Regions from separate parts of the Priestia sp. LL-8 genome, predicted to be linked through region 1. Evidence: riboswitches for the same ligand, from Rfam matches in the RefSeq annotation. Region 1 holds a riboswitch; each other region holds the start of a gene.
The links. Region 1 has a riboswitch for S-adenosylmethionine ahead of mtnW (2,3-diketo-5-methylthiopentyl-1-phosphate enolase). Riboswitches for the same ligand answer to the same signal wherever they lie in the genome.
Positions count from the first base shown of each region.

Region 2: it holds a riboswitch for S-adenosylmethionine, as region 1 does, so the genes downstream of both, U9R83_RS10935 (Na+/H+ antiporter NhaC family protein) here and mtnW (2,3-diketo-5-methylthiopentyl-1-phosphate enolase) in region 1, are expected to answer to the same signal.
Region 3: it holds a riboswitch for S-adenosylmethionine, as region 1 does, so the genes downstream of both, U9R83_RS24945 (methionine ABC transporter ATP-binding protein) here and mtnW (2,3-diketo-5-methylthiopentyl-1-phosphate enolase) in region 1, are expected to answer to the same signal.

Region 1 covers NZ_JAZAQH010000001.1:1,247,764-1,255,506, reverse strand. Annotated here, with positions in the region: gene U9R83_RS06345 (ABC transporter permease) at 1-106, opposite strand, end outside; gene U9R83_RS06340 (sugar ABC transporter ATP-binding protein) at 103-1,608, opposite strand; gene U9R83_RS06335 (sugar ABC transporter substrate-binding protein) at 1,625-2,701, opposite strand; gene U9R83_RS06330 (1,2-dihydroxy-3-keto-5-methylthiopentene dioxygenase) at 2,824-3,339, opposite strand; gene U9R83_RS06325 (methylthioribulose 1-phosphate dehydratase) at 3,355-3,993, opposite strand; gene U9R83_RS06320 (2-hydroxy-3-keto-5-methylthiopentenyl-1-phosphate phosphatase) at 3,990-4,655, opposite strand; gene mtnW (2,3-diketo-5-methylthiopentyl-1-phosphate enolase) at 4,652-5,896, opposite strand; SAM riboswitch class I at 5,977-6,083, opposite strand; gene U9R83_RS06310 (pyridoxal phosphate-dependent aminotransferase) at 6,214-7,386, opposite strand; gene U9R83_RS06305 (carbon-nitrogen family hydrolase) at 7,498-7,743, shown strand, end outside.
Region 2 covers NZ_JAZAQH010000001.1:2,149,539-2,157,281, forward strand. Annotated here, with positions in the region: gene U9R83_RS10905 (spore germination protein) at 1-1,390, shown strand, start outside; gene U9R83_RS10910 (spore germination protein) at 1,394-2,521, shown strand; gene U9R83_RS10915 (Ger(x)C family spore germination protein) at 2,505-3,719, shown strand; gene U9R83_RS10920 (YtoQ family protein) at 3,875-4,315, opposite strand; gene U9R83_RS10925 (ABC transporter ATP-binding protein) at 4,486-5,397, shown strand; gene U9R83_RS10930 (ABC transporter permease) at 5,390-6,157, shown strand; SAM riboswitch class I at 6,259-6,365, shown strand; gene U9R83_RS10935 (Na+/H+ antiporter NhaC family protein) at 6,451-7,743, shown strand, end outside.
Region 3 covers NZ_JAZAQH010000001.1:4,758,795-4,766,537, reverse strand. Annotated here, with positions in the region: gene U9R83_RS24960 (YusG family protein) at 1-174, shown strand, start outside; gene U9R83_RS24955 (toprim domain-containing protein) at 356-706, shown strand; gene U9R83_RS24950 (thioredoxin family protein) at 721-1,020, shown strand; SAM riboswitch class I at 1,201-1,308, shown strand; gene U9R83_RS24945 (methionine ABC transporter ATP-binding protein) at 1,440-2,465, shown strand; gene U9R83_RS24940 (methionine ABC transporter permease) at 2,458-3,126, shown strand; gene U9R83_RS24935 (MetQ/NlpA family ABC transporter substrate-binding protein) at 3,144-3,980, shown strand; gene U9R83_RS24930 (carboxymuconolactone decarboxylase family protein) at 4,104-4,469, shown strand; gene sufC (Fe-S cluster assembly ATPase SufC) at 4,708-5,493, shown strand; gene sufD (Fe-S cluster assembly protein SufD) at 5,511-6,818, shown strand; gene U9R83_RS24915 (cysteine desulfurase) at 6,818-7,743, shown strand, end outside.

The DNA of each region.
Region 1 (7,743 bases):
TAATAACAAAAATCATTAAGACTGTCCCATATTTATAAAAAAAGTCGAAAACGCTTATTTTTCTCTTTGGTTTCGCTACAGGTTCTGTTACATACTCCGCACTCATCCTTTTACTCCTCCTGCTGTATAATAAAATAATTTTTCACTAGTTGCTTCTTTTTTGGATAATTCTTTCACGATTTTTCCGTTGTACATAACATAAATTCGATCCGCTACCCCTAGCAGCTCCTCGAATTCACAGGTTGCATAAACAACTCCTTTTTGCTGTGACACAAGATTTGTAATTAAATCAAATATCTCTCGCTTGGAGCCTACATCGACCCCTTTAGTTGGCTCATCGAACAACAGTACGTCAGAGTCCGTAACAAGCCATTTTCCGATTGCTACTTTCTGCTGATTTCCACCGCTTAACGTTCCAACTGACTGCTCGATAGAATGAGACTTTACGCCAACTTGCCCAGTCGTTTTCTGCGCTTTTTCTTTGATCTTTCCTCGCTTTAGAAACGAATAATTTGTAAAGCGGGACAGACTTGGCAAAACTAAGTTATCCGCAATCGATTCTTGAACAAAAATCCCTTCTTTTCTTCGTTCTTCAGGAACAAGAGAAAGACCTTGTGCAATATAATAATACGGCTGCTTATTCAACTTTAATTTCTTGCCTTTTAACCGAACGCTGCCGCTCACATATTGCTCTAAACCAAATAGACTTCGGCAAAGCTCCGTTTTTCCTGCTCCCACAAGCCCTGCAATACCGACTACCTCTCCTTCTTTTACATGAAAAGAGATATTCGAAAGACGCCCTGGAAGAGATAATGCTTCTACGTGTAAAAGTTCGTTTCCAACTTCTATTGATTTTTTGACCCACTGCTTTACAGAAGACGTTCCTAGCATAAGCGTAATCACGTTTTCAATTGATGTATGTGAAGTTTCTTTTGTAGCTACATAGCGTCCGTCCTTTAAAACCGTTAAGCGGTCGCAAATATCAACCACTTCTTGAAGGCGATGTGAAATATAAATAATGCCTACTCCGCTTTTCTTCAGCTCTCTCATCACAGAAAACAATTGTTTCGTCTCTTCCACACTAAGAGGTGCGGTTGGTTCATCCAAAATTAAATAATCAACATTCTGTACAATTGCACGTGCAATAAGCACCTGCTGTTTTTCTGATAGAGTTAGATCAACGACATTTTTTTTAACGGATAAAGAAGAACCAAGTAAAGAAAGAGCTTCTTCCGCTTTCTTATAAATAGATTTCCAGTTTACAAATGCCTTACTTTTATTAGAAGCCTGTACGTCTAACACAATGTTTTCAGCTACTGACAGCGAAGGAATCAGCGCTACATCGACTTCTTGGTGTACAATGCCGATGCCGTGACTCTTCGCTTCTTTAGGAGAAGAAATAGAGATTTCTCCTCCGTCTTTGTAGATCTTTCCCTCGTACTCGTCGTAAGCTCCGCACAATATTTTCATCAACGTACTTTTACCGGCACCATTGGCTCCCAATAAAGCATGAATTTCCCCTTTTTGAACAGTAAAATCAACTTTGTTCAGCGCTTGAAAAGAACCAAAGTTTTTTGTAATGTTCTTCATTGAAAGCTCGTTCGTCATGTCTGTCCCTCCACTTCTACTCTTTTTTGCCCCATTCTTCTACGTACTGACTAAGCTGATCCATATTAATCGTTTGATTAGGCAAGTCAGTTTGTTTGACTAAAACCGGATCAAAGGAATAATAACGAGGAATCTCTTGACCGGAAATCTTTTTAAGAAGCAGATCAACTTGCTTTTCTCCTACTGAAGCTGGATTTACGGCAGCAGACGCTTTCCACGGGCTGTTTTTTGCCTGCATCATTTGCAGATCTTCATCAGATAAGTCTACTCCGTATACTTTAATCTCGTCTCGTCCTGCTTCTTTAATCGCTCTTGTGACTCCTTTTGCAAATTCGTCCCATGGCGCCCAAACGGCCGCAATGTCTCCTTTATTTGGATACTGCTTCAATACGGCTGCCATTTTATTTTGGGTGTCTAGAGAGGTGTTGTCCGTTGCGCTTCCGAACGTGGCAATTTGTTTTACATCTGGATAGCGATTCATCATAATTTTATAAATGCTGTCGCGCTTTTCCATCGGTGCAAAGCCTCCAACAAATGCATATACAATATTTCCTTTTCCATTAATGTCCTGCATCATTTGTTTCAGACCCTGCAGCGCAAGCATATAATCGTCTTGATCGATGGTTGTAACGCCTTCTACTTTTAATTCTACGTCTGTTGCAATAACGGGAATTCCTTTTGCAATCGCGCGCTTCACGCCAGGTTCAAGGGTTTCAGCCCGGCCGTGGTCAATCATAATGCCGTCAACATTTTGGTTAATAGCCGTGTCTAAATAAGCCGCCATTTTAGATTGATCATTGTTCGAATCAGAAACGGATAGCTGTACTCCTGCTTTTTTAGCCGCTTTTGTCACACCTGTTATGTACTGAGCAGCGTGAGTGCCTGATGTAAATTCAGAAATAAGCGCAATTTTTGTATCTTTCGTAACCTTTTTTCCTTCTTGCTGTACAGGCTTAGCAGAAGCCGCTTGCTGCTCTGGAGCTGCCTGTGCTTTCTCGTTTAGACTTGGCTGTTCTTTCGTGCAGGCAGCCAGCGCAAAAACTAGAAGCACGAGCAAAGTAAGTGGCCACAGCATTTTTTTACTCTTTTTCATGGTGTTCCTCCCATTAAACTTATTATTCATATAAAAATAGTTAGTTTTATAATAATCCAAAGAATACCCCGCTTTTAGATGTAAAAGCGGGGTGATCATGACCTATGCTTTACAAGTAGTTGTTATGCGTAAATAGGTACCCATCCTTCAGTTGTCACGAAAATTCGGACAGCGACTACTTTACGATCTTCCATTAATGTAAAGTAATGAAGAATGTTTTCTGGTACTGAAATTAAATCGCCCGGCTCTAATTCAACATCAAAAAATTCGCCGTCTTTTCCTTGAATCACAAAGATTCCATGACCGCTTACAATAAAGCGAACTTCGTCATCTGTATGAATATGCTTGCGCTGAAAGTTTTTTAACAATTCATCAATATTTGGTGTAGATTCCGATAGCGAGATAACATCTTGCGCTTTATAGCCGCGGCGTTCAGAAATATCTTTAATATCCTCACCAAAAGCGTTTAAAATTTCTGTTTTTTCTTCATCAGTTAAATCATATTTTTCACGAAGATTTTCTGGAAGTTTTGTAATGTCCCAATTTTCATAAATAACTTCATTGTTTGCCAGAAAAGCTGATACTTCCTCTTGAGTTTCAATTCTTTTATTGTTTACATGTAAGCGAATTTGCGCCATTGTTGTTTCCTCCTTTTATAAATGCACCTTTGGCTTAATGCCTTTAAGTGATAGTAATTTCACATGGTAGCTAAATAGAAATTCGTAGGCTTCTAGCGCTTTTTTTGTTTCAAACGCATTTTTCCCCCATACCGTAATCCCGTGGTTACGAATTAAAATCGCGCCTTGATCGCCTTTTATATGGTGAGAAAACTCTTCTGCTAGTGTCGGAATATCCGAGTAATTCGGAATAATCGGAACAGTAATTTCCGCATCTTCCTCCCAAATACCCAGTGCCTTAATAATTTCTTGGCCTTTGAATGAAATAAGCCCTTCATCTCCGTACAGTTCAGAGATCACGTTGTTGTCGATTGTATGTACATGAAGACTGCACCCAGCATTCGTTAACTCGTAAATCTTAACGTGTAAAAGCGTTTCAGCAGAAGGCTTTAAATGCGTTTCTTCTGCAGGTTTTCCATGTTGATCAACTAATAAAAAATCTTCATTTGTACGTTTTCTTTTGTCTTTTCCACTTGCTGATACAAAGAAAGTTGTCGGATTTTGGTCCACTTTAATTGCTAAGTTTCCGCTTGTACCGAAGAACCAATCGCGTTCTGCCAACTCATCTTTTATATCCGCAAGCTCATGCAACCTTTGCTGAGCCATGATACTCATGCTTTCACCTCTTCTGTTAATTCTTGTAAATGATGAATGACATCATAAAAAGTAGAAAAAGGACGATACGGTAGAGATAGCTCTTCGCATTTTTCAATTAAAAAGTCACGTGCAATGACAGTGTCAGCTAATTTGGCAGCCTGCAAATCCGTAATTGAATCGCCAATAACAACCGTATGATCTCTTTCATCTGCAAAATTGCGAATAATCGTTGGCTTACAGCAGCCGCAGTCATTTGTACACTGTTTATCACATGTATGAGGCCACGTAATGGAAATATGCTCACCAGAAAAATCAGATCCGTTGCAGTAGAGCATTTCCTCTGCAACTCGATTTCCCAAAAGCGGTTTTACAAAAAAGTCAATTCCTCCGCTTACAATATAAAGCGGAATATGATGCTCTTTTGTATAGGCAATAAAATCATCAAATCCATCTCGAATAGCAGACGTCTTTAAAATATAAGAAATAATATCTTCCTTTAATTCCACGGGGAGTAAGGCAAACATTTGCCCTACTCCTTCTTGAATAGAAACGCGCTGTGCTAGCACGTCATCTTTAATACTTTCCCACTCCGGAGGAGCAAATTGTTTCATAATAGCAATAATGTTATCGCTATTTGTGATTGTTCCATCAAAGTCACAAAAGATTTTTAACGATGTCATGCTTTCACCTCTACTGTTCCCCATAGTTGCAAAGCTTTTTGCAACTCTTTTGATTCTTCCGCTTTTTCGGCTAGTGTTTGATGAGAGAGTACTGCATCTATCGCCGCACGGAATGCTTTTCCTCCTCCGATAGCGCCGTCTGGATGACCGTGAACTCCGCCTCCTGCATTAATAATGCTGTCGATTCCAAAGTCCTTCACAAGCTGCGGTACCATTCCAGGATGAATTCCTGCTGAAGGAACCGGGAAAGTCTGCTTATATTTGTACACAGGACGCGTTAATTCGTAGGCAATGCCTGTCGTATCTTCAAGAGAAAGCGCTACGCTTCCGTATGGTGATGGAAACAGTGAGAAATCCGCTCCGGCTAAGCGCAATAGTTTTCCAAGCAGTAATGAATTTGAAAAACCGTAAAACTCTGATGGCGTAAGCGCTCCGCTAACAGCTGGGTGTGCCATAATCGGCAGGTTAATTTCATCATCTTCTCGAAGTGCCTGCAGTACGTCTAACCCGTAAGCAAATACGTTGAATAAAAGAGCATCGGCTCCTAGCTCAGCTGCTTTTCTCGCTTTTTCTTTTAATTCAAACGTTCGTCCCGTTAAATTAACAGCATACAGCGTGCGGTGTCCCGTTTTTTCGTATACTTCATTCAGTACTTTTTTCCCTTCTGTAACGCGAGCTTCAAAAGGTGTTCGTTCACTATCAAACAAAATCTCGTCGTCTTTAACCAAATCCACTCCGCCAAGCGCTTGCTCACGCAGCTGAGTTGTTAAGTACGTCATATCTCTTCCAATCACGCCTTTAAAAATACTCATCACAAGCGGACGGTCATAAACGCCTAGTTTCTCTCGGATACCTTCTATTCCAAAGCGCGGTCCTGGGAATTCAGCTAATAATTCATCAGGAAAATCCAAGTCTAATAATTTCACTTTTCCATCAAGTGATAGTTTTCCGAAAACCGTAACTAAAATAGCCGGTAAATCTCTTGAAAAATTGGCAGTTGGATAAGCAATTTTGACAATAGCCTGCTTAACCTCTCCGCCTAAATATCCGTTAACACGTTCGCAATCTTGAAGCTCAGTTACGGATACGACGCGCCCTTTATGCTTTTGAAGCTGCTGCTGATCTAAAAGCGGCAGATCTGTCCATGAGCCGACGGTTAGTCCTAAAGCGATACCTTCCGCTTTTTTATGAAAATTTCCTTTATTGTCATGTAGTAAGTAGCTTGCAACGATTTCACTCATTATGCTAAAAACTCCCTTGCTGTTTAATATCGTTAATAAAAAAAACCTCTTCTGTGATTAAGAAGAGGCTTTCGTTGCTCTTCTTATCTCTCAGCTGCTGCTGCAAGAATTAGCACCGTGCTTAACATGCGTTAAGTCGGTTGCCGGGCTTCATCGGGCTAGTCCCTCCACCTACTCTTAATAAGAAAGTTGCTATTTATTTAAATTTAATTCGTAGATTATATACTAAATAAAAAATACCGCTAGGATTTATCGGTTATTAATCTCGTTAACTTCTTACATATTAAGCCAACTCAAAAAGGATTGTCAATGCGTTTTTAAAATAAATTTAATTTTTTTATTCGAGATACAGCTTCTCTCATGCGCTCTTCATCCGTCAGCAGTCCTACGCGCACATAGCCTTCACCATATGTTCCGAATCCTACTCCAGGTGCCACTACAACGTGGGCTTTTTCAAGAAGTAAATCTGAAAATTGTTCAGAAGTATATCCTCCAGGAACTTTTAGCCATGCAAAAAAGGAGCCCGCTGGAGATGTAACGTTCCAACCAATTTCTTGAAGCCCTTGAATAAATGTATTGCGTCTAGATTCATAGCGCTTAACTAAATCATTCACACATTGTTGAGATTCTAACAGAGCTACGGCGGCTGCCTCTTGAATCGCCCCAAAGAGACTGACATACATATGATCTTGAAGAAGATTAATAGCTTCTACTACACTTTCATTTCCTACAGCAAATCCAACTCGCCATCCCGCCATGTTATACGTTTTAGAAAGAGTATAAATTTCAATTCCCGTCTCTTTTGCACCAGGAGTCTGTAAAAAGCTGATTGGCTTTTTACCATCAAATCCAATTGCTCCGTAGGCAAAGTCGTGTACCACACAAATATCGTGCTTGGCAGCAAACGCCACGGTGTTTTCAAAAAATTCTGCCGTTGCCACTGCACCAGTAGGATTATTCGGATAGTTTAAAAACATGAGCTTTGCCTGTTCTTTAGCACTTTCACTTATCTCTTCGTATACGGGTAGAAAATGATTTTCAGCCGTGAGCGGCATCACTTCCATCTTGGCTTTTGCAAGCTCTACTCCAGACCAGTAATCAGGATATCCAGGATCCGGAACCAGCACTGTATCTCCAGGGTTTAATAAGCACTGCGGGATTTCAACAAGTCCACCCTTCCCGCCAAACAAAATAGCTACTTCTTTTTCGGGATCCACATCAACCCCGTATTCTCGCTTATAAAAAGTCGCAACGGCCTCTTTCAAAAACTGATGCCCCCGAAATGGAGAATATTTATGATGCATAGGATTAGCACTTGCTTTTTGCAGTGTTTCTACAATATGTGAAGGAGTAGGCTGATCAGGATTTCCCTGCCCTAAGTTAATAACGTCGTGCCCTTGGGCCATTACTTTTCCTACCTTGCCTACAAGTGATGCAAAAAATTGTTTTGGTAAACTTTTCAATAGTTCCGATTGCTCAAATTGTTTCATCATCGCACACCTTCTCAAAAAATTCTTGAAATTCTAGTCACAAATAATATATTGTAATACTCAACTTGTAAAGTCATTTTTTTCAACTACTAAAAAAGGACGGATGATAAAGTGAGTGTAAAAATTACGTGTTTGCAACTTGATATTGCGTTTGGAAACCCAACTAAAAACCGAAAATATATTCAACAAAAAATGACAGAAGCGCTGCAAGAAAAACCTGATATCCTGGTGCTTCCTGAGCTATGGGATACAGCTTATGATTTGACGCGACTAGACGAAATTGCAGATGATGAAGGACAGCAGGCCAAGCAATTAATCTCTCAGTTTGCCAAAACGAACGAAGTAAATATTGTGGCA
Region 2 (7,743 bases), 900 kb from region 1:
AGGACGCACCGGCATTCAGGCAGCTATTATTTTTGTAGAGGGGCTATCAGATAAAGATCTTATTGAAAAACATATTTTGTCATCATTGATGGCTGATTTTTCAAAAGAATACCAACAGGATCAGCTTTACGTAAAGGAAAACCTTTCAAAACAGTTTATTAAAAGCCAAGTATTATCAATCGGTGATGTAGAAGAGGTTTATTCCATTAAAGAAGTAACATCAAAAGTCTTAACAGGATCTACGGCTCTTTTAATTGACGGGTTATCATCTTCCTTAATTCTTGGTACAAGCAAAGTAAAAACAAGGACGATTGAAGAGCCCGTATCAGAAGCATTAGTGAGAGGGCCAAGAGTAGGCTTTACTGAATCTTTAAGTGATAATACTTCTTTATTAAGAGGAAGCGGAGACATTGAAAATTTGTCGCTGGTGAAATTTCAAGTAGGAAAGCGTTCCAAAAAAGACTTAGTTGTTGCTTACATAAAGGAGATTGTTGATCCAGAACTAGTTGAAGAAGTAGAAAAACGAATTAAAAAAATTGATCTTGATAATGTACCGGAGTCAGGATATGTTGAACAACTCATTGAAGATAATTACCTTAGTCCCTTTCCTCAGGTGCAGAATACGGAGCGTCCCGATCGTGTAATTGCTGCTTTGATGGAAGGGAGAGTAGCCATTTTATTAGACGGGACGCCTTTTGCTTTGATTGCCCCCGTTACGTTTAGCATGATGTTACAGTCGCCGGAAGATTATTATGAAAGGTGGATTCCCGGTACATTTATTCGTTTTCTTCGTTATATCGCAGTAGTTCTTTCGCTTTTTACACCGGCTTTGTATATTGCGTTTATTTCGTTTCATCCAGGATTAATTCCGACTAAGTTAGCTATTTCTATTATAGGATCAAGGTCTGGTGTTCCGTTTCCCGCCCTTATTGAAGCCTTATTTATGGAATTATCTATCGAAATTTTGAGAGAAGCCGGACTCCGATTGCCGAAACCAATTGGTCCAGCAATGGGCATTGTCGGTGGGTTAATCATTGGAGAAGCTGCGGTGCAGGCAGGAATCGTTAGCCCTATTTTGGTGATTGTAGTGGCTTTAACTGCCATTTCATCGTTTTCTATTCCGCAATATAGTGTAGGAATCACATTGCGTATTCTTCGCTTTGTAGCCATGCTTTGTGCCGCCATACTTGGATTATATGGCGTCATCTTATTTTTCCTTTTTATGATGAGCCATTTAGTGAAACTAAAAAGTTTCGGCGTACCTTATATGAGTCCAGCTGTTCCTTATCGTTTAAGTGAATGGAAAGACTTGGTAGTACGTATGCCTCTGATGATGATGAAACGACGTCCAAAGATGATGCACACCAAAGATCCTCTACGAAAAGGGTAGCTTATGATGAAAGGAAATGGGCCGTTAGAAATGATAAATTCAAAAGATCGTATTACGACGCCTCAAACAACTATTATTATTACCAACTTTATCCTTGGAACGGGGATTCTTACATTGCCTCGGGCAGCTGCGGAAAAAGTGAAAACACCAGACGTTTGGCTCACTGTTATTTTAGGGGGGATAACCACCATGGTAGCAGGGGTAATCATGGTGAAATTAAGTCAACGCTTCCCCGAAAAAACCTTTTATCAATACAGTCAAGAAATTGTAGGGAAATGGATAGGCAAGTTATTTAGTTTCCTCATGATAGGTTATTTTTTGACGCTTGGTGGGTTTCATGCTCGTTCATTGGCAGAGGTAACAGGATATCTATTGTTGGAAGGAACTCCTAAATGGGCTATTATCATGCCATTTATGTGGGCAAGTCTCTATCTGATAAGAGGGGGAATAAATCCAATTGCCCGTATATTTGAGATTATATTACCTATTACGGTTATTCTTTTTTTACTTGTTGCCTTTATGAGTATCAAGATATTTGAAGTAGATAATCTGCGCCCGGTACTAGGTTCAGGTATCACGCCGGTGCTAAAAGGGATAAGGACAACAGCTCTTGCATTTACTGGGCCTGAATTCATGCTGTTAATATTGGCATTTATGAAAGAACCAAACAAAGCAGTAAAAGCTGTATTAGTTGGTACTGCAATTCCTTTGTTTCTTTATGTTATTACCGTCGTGATGGTTATCGGAGCGTTCTCAGTGGATGGAGTGGCTACGAGAACATGGCCTACGCTTGATTTGATAAGAAGTTATGAATTCACTGGGTTAATCTTTGAACGCTTTGATTCCTTATTGCTGGTGGTATGGATCATGCAAATGTTTACTTCTTTTAATGTTAACCACTACGCTGCTTCATTAGGACTGTCTCAGCTTTTTAAAAAAAATATCCATCCATTTATGTATGGTGTACTTCCAGTTATTTATCTCATTTCCATGATCCCTCGAAATATCAATGATGTATTTAAATTAGGAGATATGGTTGGCAACGCTGCCCTGATTTTATTTGGCTTTTTACCGGTGCTGCTTCTTGTTATTTCAAAAATAAAGGGGAGAAAGTATGAGACGAGCCTCTAATCATGTACAGTTCTTCTTATCGGTTTTGCTTTCTGTGTTTTTGCTCTTTTCTCTGGCGGGCTGTTGGAGTAGTCATGAAATTGAAGAACGAAGTTTAGGAGTAGGTGTGGCTCTTGATAAAGCTAAAAAATCCATGACCGAAAAAGGATTCGATGAACAAGAAGAAGAGTATCCCAAAAAGAACTTGATTACGACAACCTACCAACTGATCACCCCGCAAGTGGCAAGTTCAACAACTGTCCAAGGAGGCTCTCAGCAGAAGGCTTACGTGAATATGGCTGAAACGGGAGATTCTATTCACCAAATGGCACGTGAATTATCATTGAGAAGAGAGACTTCCATTGCCAGCCAGCATCTAAAAGTAATTATTATTGGCGAGGCTCTTGCACGAACATATAGCTTAGGAAAATTAGTGAATGAGTTTCTTCGTGATAATGAGATTAGACCAAGCTGTCTTGTACTTATTAGTAAAGGGAGAGCTAGCAATGGGCTAGAATCGAAGACAGCAGGAGAGATCCCAGCATTTCGTTTGGTTGGAATGGTGGAAAATGCGTATCGAACGACAAGAATTTTACCTCCTACGTCGCTCATTAAATTAGAGAGCAACATTCAATCAGGGACTAGTTTTTTATTGCAAAATGTATTATCAGCAAATGGGGAAATCAAATTTGCTGGTGCGGCCGTTATTAAAGGGAAAACAAATAAAATGATTGGTTTTTTAAATGAAGAAGAGGTAGATGGTCTAACTTGGATCACAGGAAAAGGGAAAGGCGGGCTAGTAAAAAGCTTTGATAAAAAGACCGGTCAGATGATTGTATATGAAATAGAATCTATGAAAAGTCGTATTGAACCTCATGTGAAAGGAAATAACATCTCCTTCAATGTGCATATTGAATCAGAAGGAAGGCTATCTGAAAATTGGGTAGCCTCAGGAGATCCTTTGAAAAATCAATTTTTACAGAAGGTGCAAAAAAACTCAGAAAAAAAAGTGGAGCACCTAGTAAGAACCACGGTAGAAAAAATACAAAAAGAATATAAAGTCGATGTGGCCGGGTTCGGAAATCAATTGAGAATTAAAAGGCCCAGAGTATGGATGAGAGTTAAAGATAATTGGGATCAAACGTTTAGTGAAGTTCCAATTAACTATGATGTGAAATTAATGATTAAAGATTATGGAACGTCAGGATCACAAAAATGAGTAGTTAAGTACAATTTTGCTTGTTTTGATGCTGAAAATGAAAGAAACTCAAAGGAATAATCTTAGAGCTTTCTAAAAAAAATATTTCCCCCTAGTAAGGAACTTGAGGGATAAATAACAAATAAGAGCTGTCCAGAACCGACAGCTCTTATTTGTTATTCAAAAATATAAGCCAATGCTTGAAGAGCTTGTTCTGGCGTTTCGACTACAACTTGCGCTTTGTTTGATAGTTCTTTAAGCGGGTGATGCAGTTTTTCTGGGCGAACCAAAATTAGCGGTTTATCTAATGCAATGGCTGTTGCCGCATCCATTGCGCTGTTCCACTGCTTGTATTTTTCGCCAAATAAAGCAATAACCACATCAGATTTTTTAAGGAGCACCTGCGTACGTAAATTATTAATTTGAGAAGCAGCTTCATCTTTTAAGACAGCGTTAGGCTGTTTTCCTAAAATTTCTTCTCCAATGTTGTCGGAGCGGTCATGGTCTGTCATCGGACCGACAAAGGTAAGGGGAAGGTTTAATTGTTCTGCTTGGTTTTTAATTTCGTCTCGCCAGTTATCGTGAATTTGCCCGGCAAGGTATACGGTTAAGTTCATTATGTAGGAGTCCTCCTCTAACTAAAGTTTGTTTTATTTTATCAAATGTAAGCGGATAATACGAATGATTTGAATGAGCTACTTTTCCAAAAATAAGGTTATAGTAGACAAATAGTTAAAAAAGAGAAACAATAGAAGGCGTATTGCTAATTAAAGAAAGGATGTACATGATGACAGAAACAGTGCTACAAGTAGATCATGTCAGTAAAGTAATTGGGAAGAAAACCATTTTGCATGATGTATCCTTATCGGTTGAGCGCGGTGAGATTTTCGGGTTGCTTGGTCCGAATGGCTCTGGAAAGACAACGCTAATTCGTACCGTCGTAGGACTCATTAAAGAAACAGAGGGAACGATTACCGTTAACGGCTTTCCTTTAAAGGAACAGTTTACATCAGCTATGAAATCAATTGGAGCGATTATTGAAAACCCTGAGTTCTATGATTATCTGACGGGCTATCAAAATTTAAAACACTTTGCGAATATGCATGAAGGGATCACATCAGAACGCTTGGATGAAGTGATTGCTTTAGTAAAACTTGAAAACAGCATTCATGCAAAAGTGAAGACGTATTCTCTTGGGATGAGACAGCGTTTAGGAGTAGCTCAAGCTATTTTACATAAACCTGCATTGCTTTTACTAGACGAGCCAACAAACGGTCTAGACCCAGCGGGAATGAGAGAATTTCGTACATATTTACAAACGCTTTGCAGGGAAGAAGGAATTTCAATTTTAATCGCGAGCCACTTATTAAAAGAGGTAGAAGCACTATGTGACCGCGTTGGTATTATTCAAAACGGCGAGTTAAAAGCTATTCAAGATCTATCTCCAAATCGTCAAGATCAAGGAATGTACGTAGAATTTGAAGTGTCTGATGCACAAAAAGCAACGGATCTTTTATCACAAGAATTTGAAGTAACGGTGAGATCACATAGTATCGACGTGGCGATTGTAAAAGAGCAAATTCCAGCTGTGAATAAAAAATTAGTGGACAGCGATATTTTAGTCTACCGAATTACCCCTGTGTATGAGACGCTTGAAGATTCGTTTATGTCCGTTACGGAAGGAGAGCACCATGCTTAAGCTAATTCAAAATGAACACATGAAATGGTTTCACAAAAGAAGTACAAAAATCACGTTTATTACAATCGGCATTTTAACTCTTTGTATGGCTCTTTTAATGAAAAAAGTAGCAAACAGTGCAGGAACAGAAGACAACATTTTGAACTTCCTGTCATTTAGTTCAGGTATGCTGATTCTCGTTCAATTTTTCGCGCTTGCTGTTGGAGGGTCAATGGTTGCAAAAGAGTTTGAAGCAGGTACCATTAAGCTTCTTTTAATTCGTCCAGCTAGACGCTCAACGATTTTAACGTCCAAGTACATAACGCTCATTTTAATTAGCTTGTATTACTTACTGAGCTATTTACTTTTTTCGTTTGTATGGGGAGCATTGTTCTTTGGATTTACCAGTCTAGAAGGAGATGCACAGCTGCTTAAAAACATTACGCTTACGTATGACAGTGCGTATATGGAAACGTTTATGATGATGACGTTCGCATTCATGCTGTCGTCTTTATTTAGAAACAGTGCGCTTGCTTCAAGTCTAGCTATTGTCGTAAGTATCGGGGCGAAAGCAGTAACTGGGATAGTATCACAGTTTGGTTTATGGTGGGGGAAATTTTTACTGTTCGCCAACACAAACTTTGTGCAGTATATGGACGGAATGAAGACGATGTTTGACGGCATGACAATTCCATTTTCAATCTTCATCTTAGTTGCACACTTTGTCTTCTTCATGGGCGTAGCTTGGGTGGCGTTTTTAAAACGAGACGTAGCTAATTGATGTGGGAATTTTCACACTATATATTTTTCTAAAATAGCATTTGACAATTAAATAAAAAGAGATTACAGTAGTGAAAGACTATTTTTAAAACAACTATAAACTTCTTATCAAGAGAGACGGAGGGACTGGCCCTATGATGTCTCGGCAACTGGCTGTACGCAGTGCGGTGCCAAATCCAGCAGACGATGTTTCGTTTGGAAGATGAGAAGGGTAATCTTATGATACAAATAAGAGACCTCTTCTTATCAATAAGAAGAGGTCTTTTTTTATTACGTAAACAAGAGGTGTTAAGAATGGAACAACAAAAAGGAAACGGCTGGGCGCTGTTACCGCTGGGCGTCTTTTTAGTCCTGTTTGTCGGATCAGGAATCATAACGGGAGATTTTTATAAGCTGCCTGTATTAGTAGCCATTATCATTGCAGCCATTGTGGCGCTGGCTATGAACCGCAAAGATTCACTTAATGTAAAAGTGGAACGATTTGCTAAAGGAGCAGGGCATCCTGATATCATTATTATGGTACTTATTTTTATTTTAGCAGGTGCTTTTTCTCAAGTCGCTAAAGGCATGGGAGCTGTTGATTCAACGGTAAACTTAGCTCTGTCTGTTCTTCCGCAAAGCTTAGTGGTAGTCGGAATCTTTGTTATTGGCGCATTCATTTCAATTTCGATGGGAACGTCAATGGGAACAATCGCTGCATTAGGGCCTATCGCTGTAGGAATCAGTGAGCAGGCGCATGTATCCATTACATTGGCAATTGCTGCCGTTGTTGGTGGTGCAATGTTTGGAGATAATTTATCCGTAATCTCTGATACGACCATTGCAGCAGTTCGTACGCAAAAAACAAATATGTCAGATAAATTAAAAGTAAACTTTTTTATCGTACTTCCTGCAGCGATTGTTACGGTAGTTTTATTACTTGTAATGACGCTAGGCAATACATCATCAGTAGAAATTAAAGATTTTAGCTGGTTTAAAATCTTGCCTTATGTCGGCGTACTAGTTGCTGCCATATTTGGTGCAAACGTATTAAGCATTTTAACCGGAGGAATTGTATTAGCCGGCGTGATTGGATTAGCTGACGGAAGCTACACGCTTTCTTCTCTTGCTAAAACTGTGACAGAAGGTATTGGCGGAATGTCGGAATTAATTATTTTATCTCTTTTAATTGGCGGAATGGTTGAACTCATTCGCTATAACGGCGGTATTCAGTTCTTATTGAACTTATTAACACGACGCATTCAAACAAAAAAAGGCGGAGAATTCAGTATCGCTGGATTGGTAAGTTTAACTAATTTAGCCACGGCTAATAACACGATTTCAATTATTACAGCAGGTCCGTTAGCGAAAGAAATCTCTGATAAGTATTCAATTGATAATCGTAAATCAGCCAGTCTGCTCGACTTGTTTTCATGCAGCGTTCAAGGGCTTATCCCTTACGGTGCACAAATGCTTCTAGCAGCAGGATTTGCTAAAGTTTCACCGATTGAGATTATTCCATTTACATTCTATCCAATGTTAACAGCGGTTTGCGGTATCATTGCGATTGTAATTGGCTTTCCACGTTTAAATAAAAAATCAAAATCA
Region 3 (7,743 bases), 3.5 Mb from region 1:
TATGTTGATAAGCAGCCAATTGGTGAAGTTAGTTATGGGACAAGCGGCAATGAATACCGCTTTGAAGAAGGATATTCGCAAGAAAATAATAAGTTCTATCAATATGCGGACGTACAAAAACAAGGTGAAACGCAAAAATATACAGACTGCGACGAAGAAGCAGGATGGTGCTAAACAGTGGCAACTGCCGCTGTTTTTCTTGTTTTATGGAAATAATATGGCCTAAACTGCCTTTTAAAAGAGTTCTTTCTTGCAAATTTCTTTTAAAAAACAGGTGAACTGTGATACATTAACGAATATTGTATAGCATAAAGAAATGATGTTACTATACAACTGACGATTACGGGTGATGAAAATGGGGCTAATTGAAATTGAAAAAGTAATTATTGTCGAAGGAAAATCAGATAAAAAGCGTATTCAAGATATCATTCGAGAACCAATTGAAATTATTTGTACAAACGGTACGATTAGTTTATCAAAGCTGGATGAAATTATTGACTGTACGTTTAACAAAGAGGTATACATACTCGTTGACTCTGATGATTCAGGGAATAAGCTGAGAAAACAATTTAAACGAGAGCTTCCGGAAGCAGAGCATTTATATATTGATAAAATGTACCGAGAAGTTGCTGCCGCCCCTAGACATCACATAGCAACAGTATTACTGAGTGCCAATATCGATGTTAATGCAGAATTTTTAACATAAAAGGAATGAGCAACATGCAAGAATGGAGCGAAAAACAGCTTGATGATCAGTTAAAAGAAGGAGAAAGAGCCTTTATCTTTTTCCATACGCCTTTTTGCGGAACGTGTCAGCTGGCAAAAAAAATGTTAACCGTGGCAGAAGCGATGCTGCCGGATGTAACCATCGGAATGAGCAATTTAAATTATATGCCTTCAAAAGCAGAGTTATTTTCCATTGAAAGTGTACCTTGTTTGATTGAAGTGAAAAATGGCGAAATGATAAAAAAACTTTATGCGTTTCATTCCATCGAGCACGTGCTTGAAGAACTTCGATAATCAAACGTTTGTTTAAAATGAAGAAATGGAAAGAGAGCGAACCGTTGGGGCTGTTGAAATCTTGGGATATTATCCCAAGGGTAAAATCTGTTGACAGCCTATCTGACACATGCTAAAATCACACTCATGAATGTTCATAAATGAATGAATATTTCCCAAAAACAAAATAATTGTTGCGAACTCTTATCAAGAGAGGTGGAGGGACTGAGCCCTGTGAAACCCGGCAACCGTCAGACTAACTGAAATGGTGCCAATTCCTGCAAAGCTATGCGCTTTGAAAGATGAGAGAAAGGATTAAATATCGAGCCTTTCTGTCATGCGCAGAGAGGCTTTTTTGATGGGGAAAAATGTTTTACGGCTTTTTCATTCTATAGGGCAACCTAACATAATCAAGTTTTTACTAAAGAAGGTGAAGAAATATGATTACATTAACAGACGTTACAAAAATTTATCAGGCTAAAAGCGGTCGAGTAACAGCTGTTGACAATGTGAATCTAACCGTTAACCAAGGTGAAATTTACGGAATTATTGGTTACAGCGGAGCGGGGAAAAGCTCTTTAATTCGCTTGCTAAATGGATTAGAAACACCAACGACAGGAACGGTCGAAGTAGCAGGTAATGATATTGGAAAAATTAAAGGCGGAAAACTCAGAAAAGCTAGACAAGAAATTAGTATGGTATTTCAGCACTTTAATATCTTGTGGTCACGTACGGTGAGAGAAAATATTGCCTTTCCGTTAGAAATAGCAGGGATTTCAAAAGAAAAAAGAATGAAACGAGTAGACGAGCTCATTAAGCTGGTCGGACTTGAAGGGCGTGAAGATGCTTATCCATCACAGCTTAGCGGTGGACAAAAACAGCGTGTTGGGATTGCTCGAGCGCTAGCGAATAATCCAAAAGTATTGCTGTGTGATGAAGCAACATCAGCGCTTGATCCACAAACGACAGATTCCATTTTAGATCTGTTAGTAGATATTAATGAAAAGCTTGGGTTGACCATCGTATTGATTACTCATGAAATGCACGTCATTCGTAAAATTTGTCATCGAGTAGCCGTTATGGAAAATGGAGCAGTGGTAGAAGAAGGACAAGTGCTAGAAGTATTCAGAAAACCTAAGCAGCCGATTACAAAACGATTCGTTCAACAGATTTCTGAACCAGAAGAAACGTTTGAAACAATTGAACAAGTAAAAGAGCTATATCCAAGCGGGCAAATTATTCAGCTGACGTTTGTTGGCGGAAAAGCAGAGCAACCGCTCATTACAACGATTTTAAAACAGTTTGATGTAACGATTAATATTTTGCAAGGAAAGATTTCTCATACACAAACAGGTTCATACGGAACGTTGTTCGTTCATTTAGACGGAGAATTAACAGAAGTTGAAAAAGTCATTGCATACATTCATGAGCAGCAGGTAGAAGTGGAGGTAATGACAAATGCTTGAGAAACTATTTCCAAACGTTATTTTAGATGATTTTATTCAAGCGACAAATGAAACACTATATATGACGGCTATTTCAGTTATAGCCACGTTTGTTCTAGGTATTTTATTGGGGTTGCTTTTATTTTTAACGTCCAAAGGACAGCTTTGGCAAAACAAACCTTTATATGCCATTGTGTCAGCAGTTGTAAATATTTTTCGTTCCATTCCATTCATTATTTTAATTGTTTTACTGATTCCATTTACCAAAGCGTTGGTAGGAAGTATTTTAGGCGCTAACGCAGCGTTACCTGCTTTAATTGTTGGAGCAGCACCATTCTACGCGCGTCTTGTAGAAATTGGTCTGCGTGAAATTGATAAAGGTGTTATTGAAGCTGCTAAATCAATGGGGGCAACAACAAGCACTATTATCTTTAAAGTGCTGTTACCTGAATCGCTGCCAGCTTTGATTTCCGGTTTGACAGTAACAACCATTGCGTTAGTCGGTTATACGGCAATGGCGGGTGTGATTGGAGCTGGAGGTCTTGGAAACCTTGCATATTTAGAAGGATTCCAGCGCAGTCATAATGACGTAACGCTAGCCGCTACGATCTTAATTTTGATTATTGTATTTATTATCCAACTTATTGGAGATGCGATTACTGCAAAAATTGATAAAAGATAAAGGGAGGACTATTTATTATGAAGAAATGGCTTTCAGCTTTAGCATTAACATCTGCGCTAGTAGTAGGATTAGCTGCATGTGGATCTAACAATGGATCGAAAGATGAAAAGAAAATTGTCGTGGGTGCATCTAATACGCCTCATGCTGAAATTTTAGAACAAGCAAAACCGATTTTAGAAAAACAAGGAATTGACTTAGAAATTAAAAAATTCCAAGATTACATCTTACCGAACACAGCTCTTGCAAACAATGAAATTGATGCAAACTATTTCCAGCACGTTCCTTATATGAATTCAGTGCTAAAAGATCATAAAGGTGAAAAAGGGTATGATTTTGTAAGTGCCGGTGCCATTCACATTGAACCAATTGGTATCTACTCTAAAAAATACAAAAGCTTAAAAGATCTTCCGAAAAACGGCACAGTTATTATGCGTGATGCAGTAGCAGAGCAAGGACGTATTTTATCGATTTTTGAAAAAGCTGGCGTGATCAAATTAAAACCAGGCGTAAAGAAAACAGACGCACAAATTAAAGATATTGTGGAAAACCCTAAGAATTTAAAATTTAAAGCCGATGTTGAAGGCGGATTGTTACCTCAAATGTACAAAAACAATGAAGGTGACGCTGTTGTTATCAATGCTAACTATGCTATCGATGCTGGTTTAGATCCAGTAAAAGATCCAATCGCAGTGGAAAGCAAAGAAAATAACCCATATGCAAACATCATTACGGTTCACAAAGGTGACGAAAATAAAGATACAGTGAAAGCTTTAGTGAAAGTTCTTCACTCTAAAGAAATTCAAGACTACATTAAAGAAAAATACAAAGGCGGAGTATTGCCGGTAAATAAATAATAGAAGAAAAGCGCTTGCCCACTCTGGGCAAGTGCTTTTTTTTGTATGCGTCAAAACGAATAACTCTTATTTTTCTCACGCATACTAACCGTGAAAACTTTACTGATGATGGGAGCTGACGTTATGCAGCAAGAAGCACGTCATTCAACTGAGCAAGCACTTCATGATTATAAAATGGGTGTTGGGAAATTTAGCGAAAAATTGCCGGAAGTAACAAAAACGTTTAATGCGTTTACTGAAGCATGTTTTGGAGAAGGTTCTCTTTCTAAAAAAGAAAAGCAGTTAATCGCGCTAGGAATCAGCGTAGTAGCTCAAGACGAGTACTGTATGATTTATCATACAAAAGGCTGCATTGATCAAGGTGCAACTGAGCAAGAAATTTTAGAAGCATGCGGAGTATCAGCGGCATTTGGCGGAGGCGCAGCGATGAGTCAGTCCGTTACGCTTGTCCAAGAGTGTGTTTCAGAACTGACTAGCCACACGCACTAAGTAAATAAAGCGGGTAAAAAGCTTGTCTTAGAAGGCTCTATCGAGTCTTTTAAGGCAACTTTTTTATGAGTGGATTTAGTCTTAAAAAACGTACATAATGGTTTAAAACCTTTTGGGTCAAAAGGTTGCTATAAGTTTTCATTTGTTATAAGATTGTAATGAGAATAAAATGAGAATAATTAAAAAGATATAGGTATATCGTTTTTTACTATATACGTCTATAACTGGAGGTTTTAATATGGCAGGGTCAACTTTAACAATTAAAGATCTTCATGTTGCAATTGAAGGTAAAGAAATTTTAAAAGGTGTTAATTTAGAAGTTAAGGGCGGCGAAATCCATGCAATCATGGGACCAAACGGTACTGGTAAATCAACATTATCTTCAGCAATCATGGGACATCCTAAATACGAGGTTACACAAGGAAGCATCACGCTAGACGGCGAAGATGTACTTGAGATGGAAGTAGATGAACGCGCTCGTGCAGGTCTATTCCTAGCGATGCAATATCCAAGTGAAATCAGCGGGGTAACAAATGCTGACTTCTTACGTTCAGCAATTAATGCTCGTCGTGAAGAAGGCGAAGAAATTTCACTAATGAAATTCATCCGTCAATTAGACAAAAACATGGACTTCTTAGAAATGGATCAAGACATGGCTCAGCGTTACCTAAACGAAGGTTTCTCTGGCGGTGAGAAGAAGCGTAATGAAATTCTTCAATTAATGATGCTTCAACCAGGAATTGCAATTTTAGATGAAATCGACTCTGGTTTAGATATCGATGCGTTAAAAGTTGTATCAAAAGGTATTAATGAACTGCGCGGCAGCGAGTTTGGTTGCTTAATGATTACTCACTACCAACGTTTACTAAACTACATTACACCAGATAAAGTTCACGTTATGATGCAAGGTCGCGTTGTAAAATCAGGCGGACCAGAATTAGCACAGCGTCTAGAGGCAGAAGGTTATGACTGGATCAAACAAGAATTAGGTATTGAAGACGAAACTGTAGAGCAAGAAGCTTAAGAGTTAGGAGGATCTCTATGACTATTGATACGAAATTACCATTTGATCAAGAGTACATCAGCAGCTTTTCAAAAGAAGCTAATGAACCAAGTTGGCTGCTAGATCTTCGCTTACAAGCTCTTGCGAAAGCAGAAGATCTTGCACTTCCAAAGCCAGATAAAACAAACATTTCGAAATGGAACTTTACTGCATTTGACAAGCACACTTCACAGGCAAGCACAATCTCATCTGTAGACGAGCTTCCAGAAGTGGTTAAAGCACTGATTGATACAGAAGCTGTTAAAAATCTATATGTTCAGCGTGACCAAACAGCTGCATATTCAACATTAACAGAAGAGCTAAAGTCTCAAGGCGTTATCTTCACAGATATTCAAACAGCTGCTAAAGAGCATAGCGACCTTGTTGAGAAGTACTTTATGAAAGACGGAGTTAAAGTAGATGAGCACCGTTTAACTGCATTAAACGCAGCGTTATTAAACGGCGGTGTATTTGTATACGTTCCTAAAAATGTAGAAGTACAAGAGCCTCTTCAAGCTGTATTTGTCCGTGAAGATGAAGAAGCAGCTTTATTCAACCATGTTATCGTTGTAGCTGAAGACAACAGCTCAGTAACATATGTAGAAAACTACATTGCTACTGCTGAAGAGTCAAACGGTGTTGTCAATATCGTGACGGAAGTATTCGCTAACAGCAATGCAAAAGTAACGTTTGGAGCTGTTGACTACTTAGCTAAAGGTACAACTACTTATGTGAACCGCCGCGGCGTAGCGGGCAAAGATGGTCGCATTGAGTGGGCTTTAGGCTTAATGAGTGAAGGAAATACAGTTTCAGAAAATACAACGTATCTAATGGGCGACGGTTCATATGGAGATACAAAAACGGTAACAGTTGGACGTGGAGAGCAGTCTCAAAACTTAACAACAAGTATCGTACACTTCGGAAAACATTCTGAAGGCTACATTTTAAAACACGGCGTTATGAAAGAAAGCGCGTCTTCAATCTTTAACGGTATCGGTAAAATTGAACACGGTGCATCTAAATCAAACGCTGAGCAAGAATCTCGTGTGTTAATGTTAAGTGAAAAAGCACGTGGAGACGCAAACCCAATTCTTCTAATTGATGAAGATGATGTAACAGCAGGACACGCGGCATCTGTTGGACGCGTAGATCCAATTCAGCTTTACTACTTAATGAGCCGCGGTATTCCGCAAACAGAAGCAGAACGTCTAGTTATTCACGGGTTCTTAGCACCAGTGGTAAACGAGTTGCCAATCGAAACGGTTAAAAAGCAATTAACAGATTTAATTGAAAGGAAAGTTCGATAATGAATATCTCTGATATTCGTAAACAATTTCCTATTTTAGACCAAGAGGTAAATGGCAGCCCACTCGTTTATTTAGACAGTGCAGCAACTTCACAAAAGCCGCTTGCTGTAATTGAAGCAATTGAGAAGTATTACAAAGAATATAACTCAAACGTACACCGAGGTGTTCACACGCTTGGTACAAAAGCAACAGACGGATACGAAGGCGCTCGTGAAAAGGTTCGTAAGTTTATTAATGCAAAATCAACGGAAGAGATTATCTTTACGCGCGGTACAACGACAGCTCTTAATACAGTAGCTGCAAGCTATGGCCGTGCGAATCTTAAACCTGGTGATGAAATTGTGATTACTTATATGGAACATCACAGTAACATCATTCCTTGGCAGCAAGTTGCCAAGGAAACAGGTGCAACGTTAAAATATATTTCATTAACAGAAGATCATGCACTTTCACTAGAAGAGGTAAAAAGCACGATTACATCTAACACAAAAATTGTATCGATTATGCAAGTATCTAACGTATTGGGCACGATTAACCCAGTAAAAGAAATTGCAGAAATTGCACACGCTAACGGTGCAGTAATGGTTGTGGATGGTGCGCAAAGTACACCTCACATGAAGGTGGATGTACAAGATTTAGACTGTGATTTCTTTGCTTTCTCTGGACATAAAATGGGCGGACCAACTGGAATCGGCGCTCTTTATGGAAAGAAAGAGCTTCTTGAAAAAATGGAACCAATCGAGTTTGGTGGCGAAATGATTGACTTCGTAAACCTATACGAATCAACGTGGAAAGAGCTTCCTTGGAAATTTGAAGGGGGTACGCCAATCATTGCAGGTGCAATTGGTTTAGGTGCAGCGATTGATTTCTTAGAAGAAGTTGGTTTAGATAACATTCAAGCACATGAGCACAAGTTAGCACAATA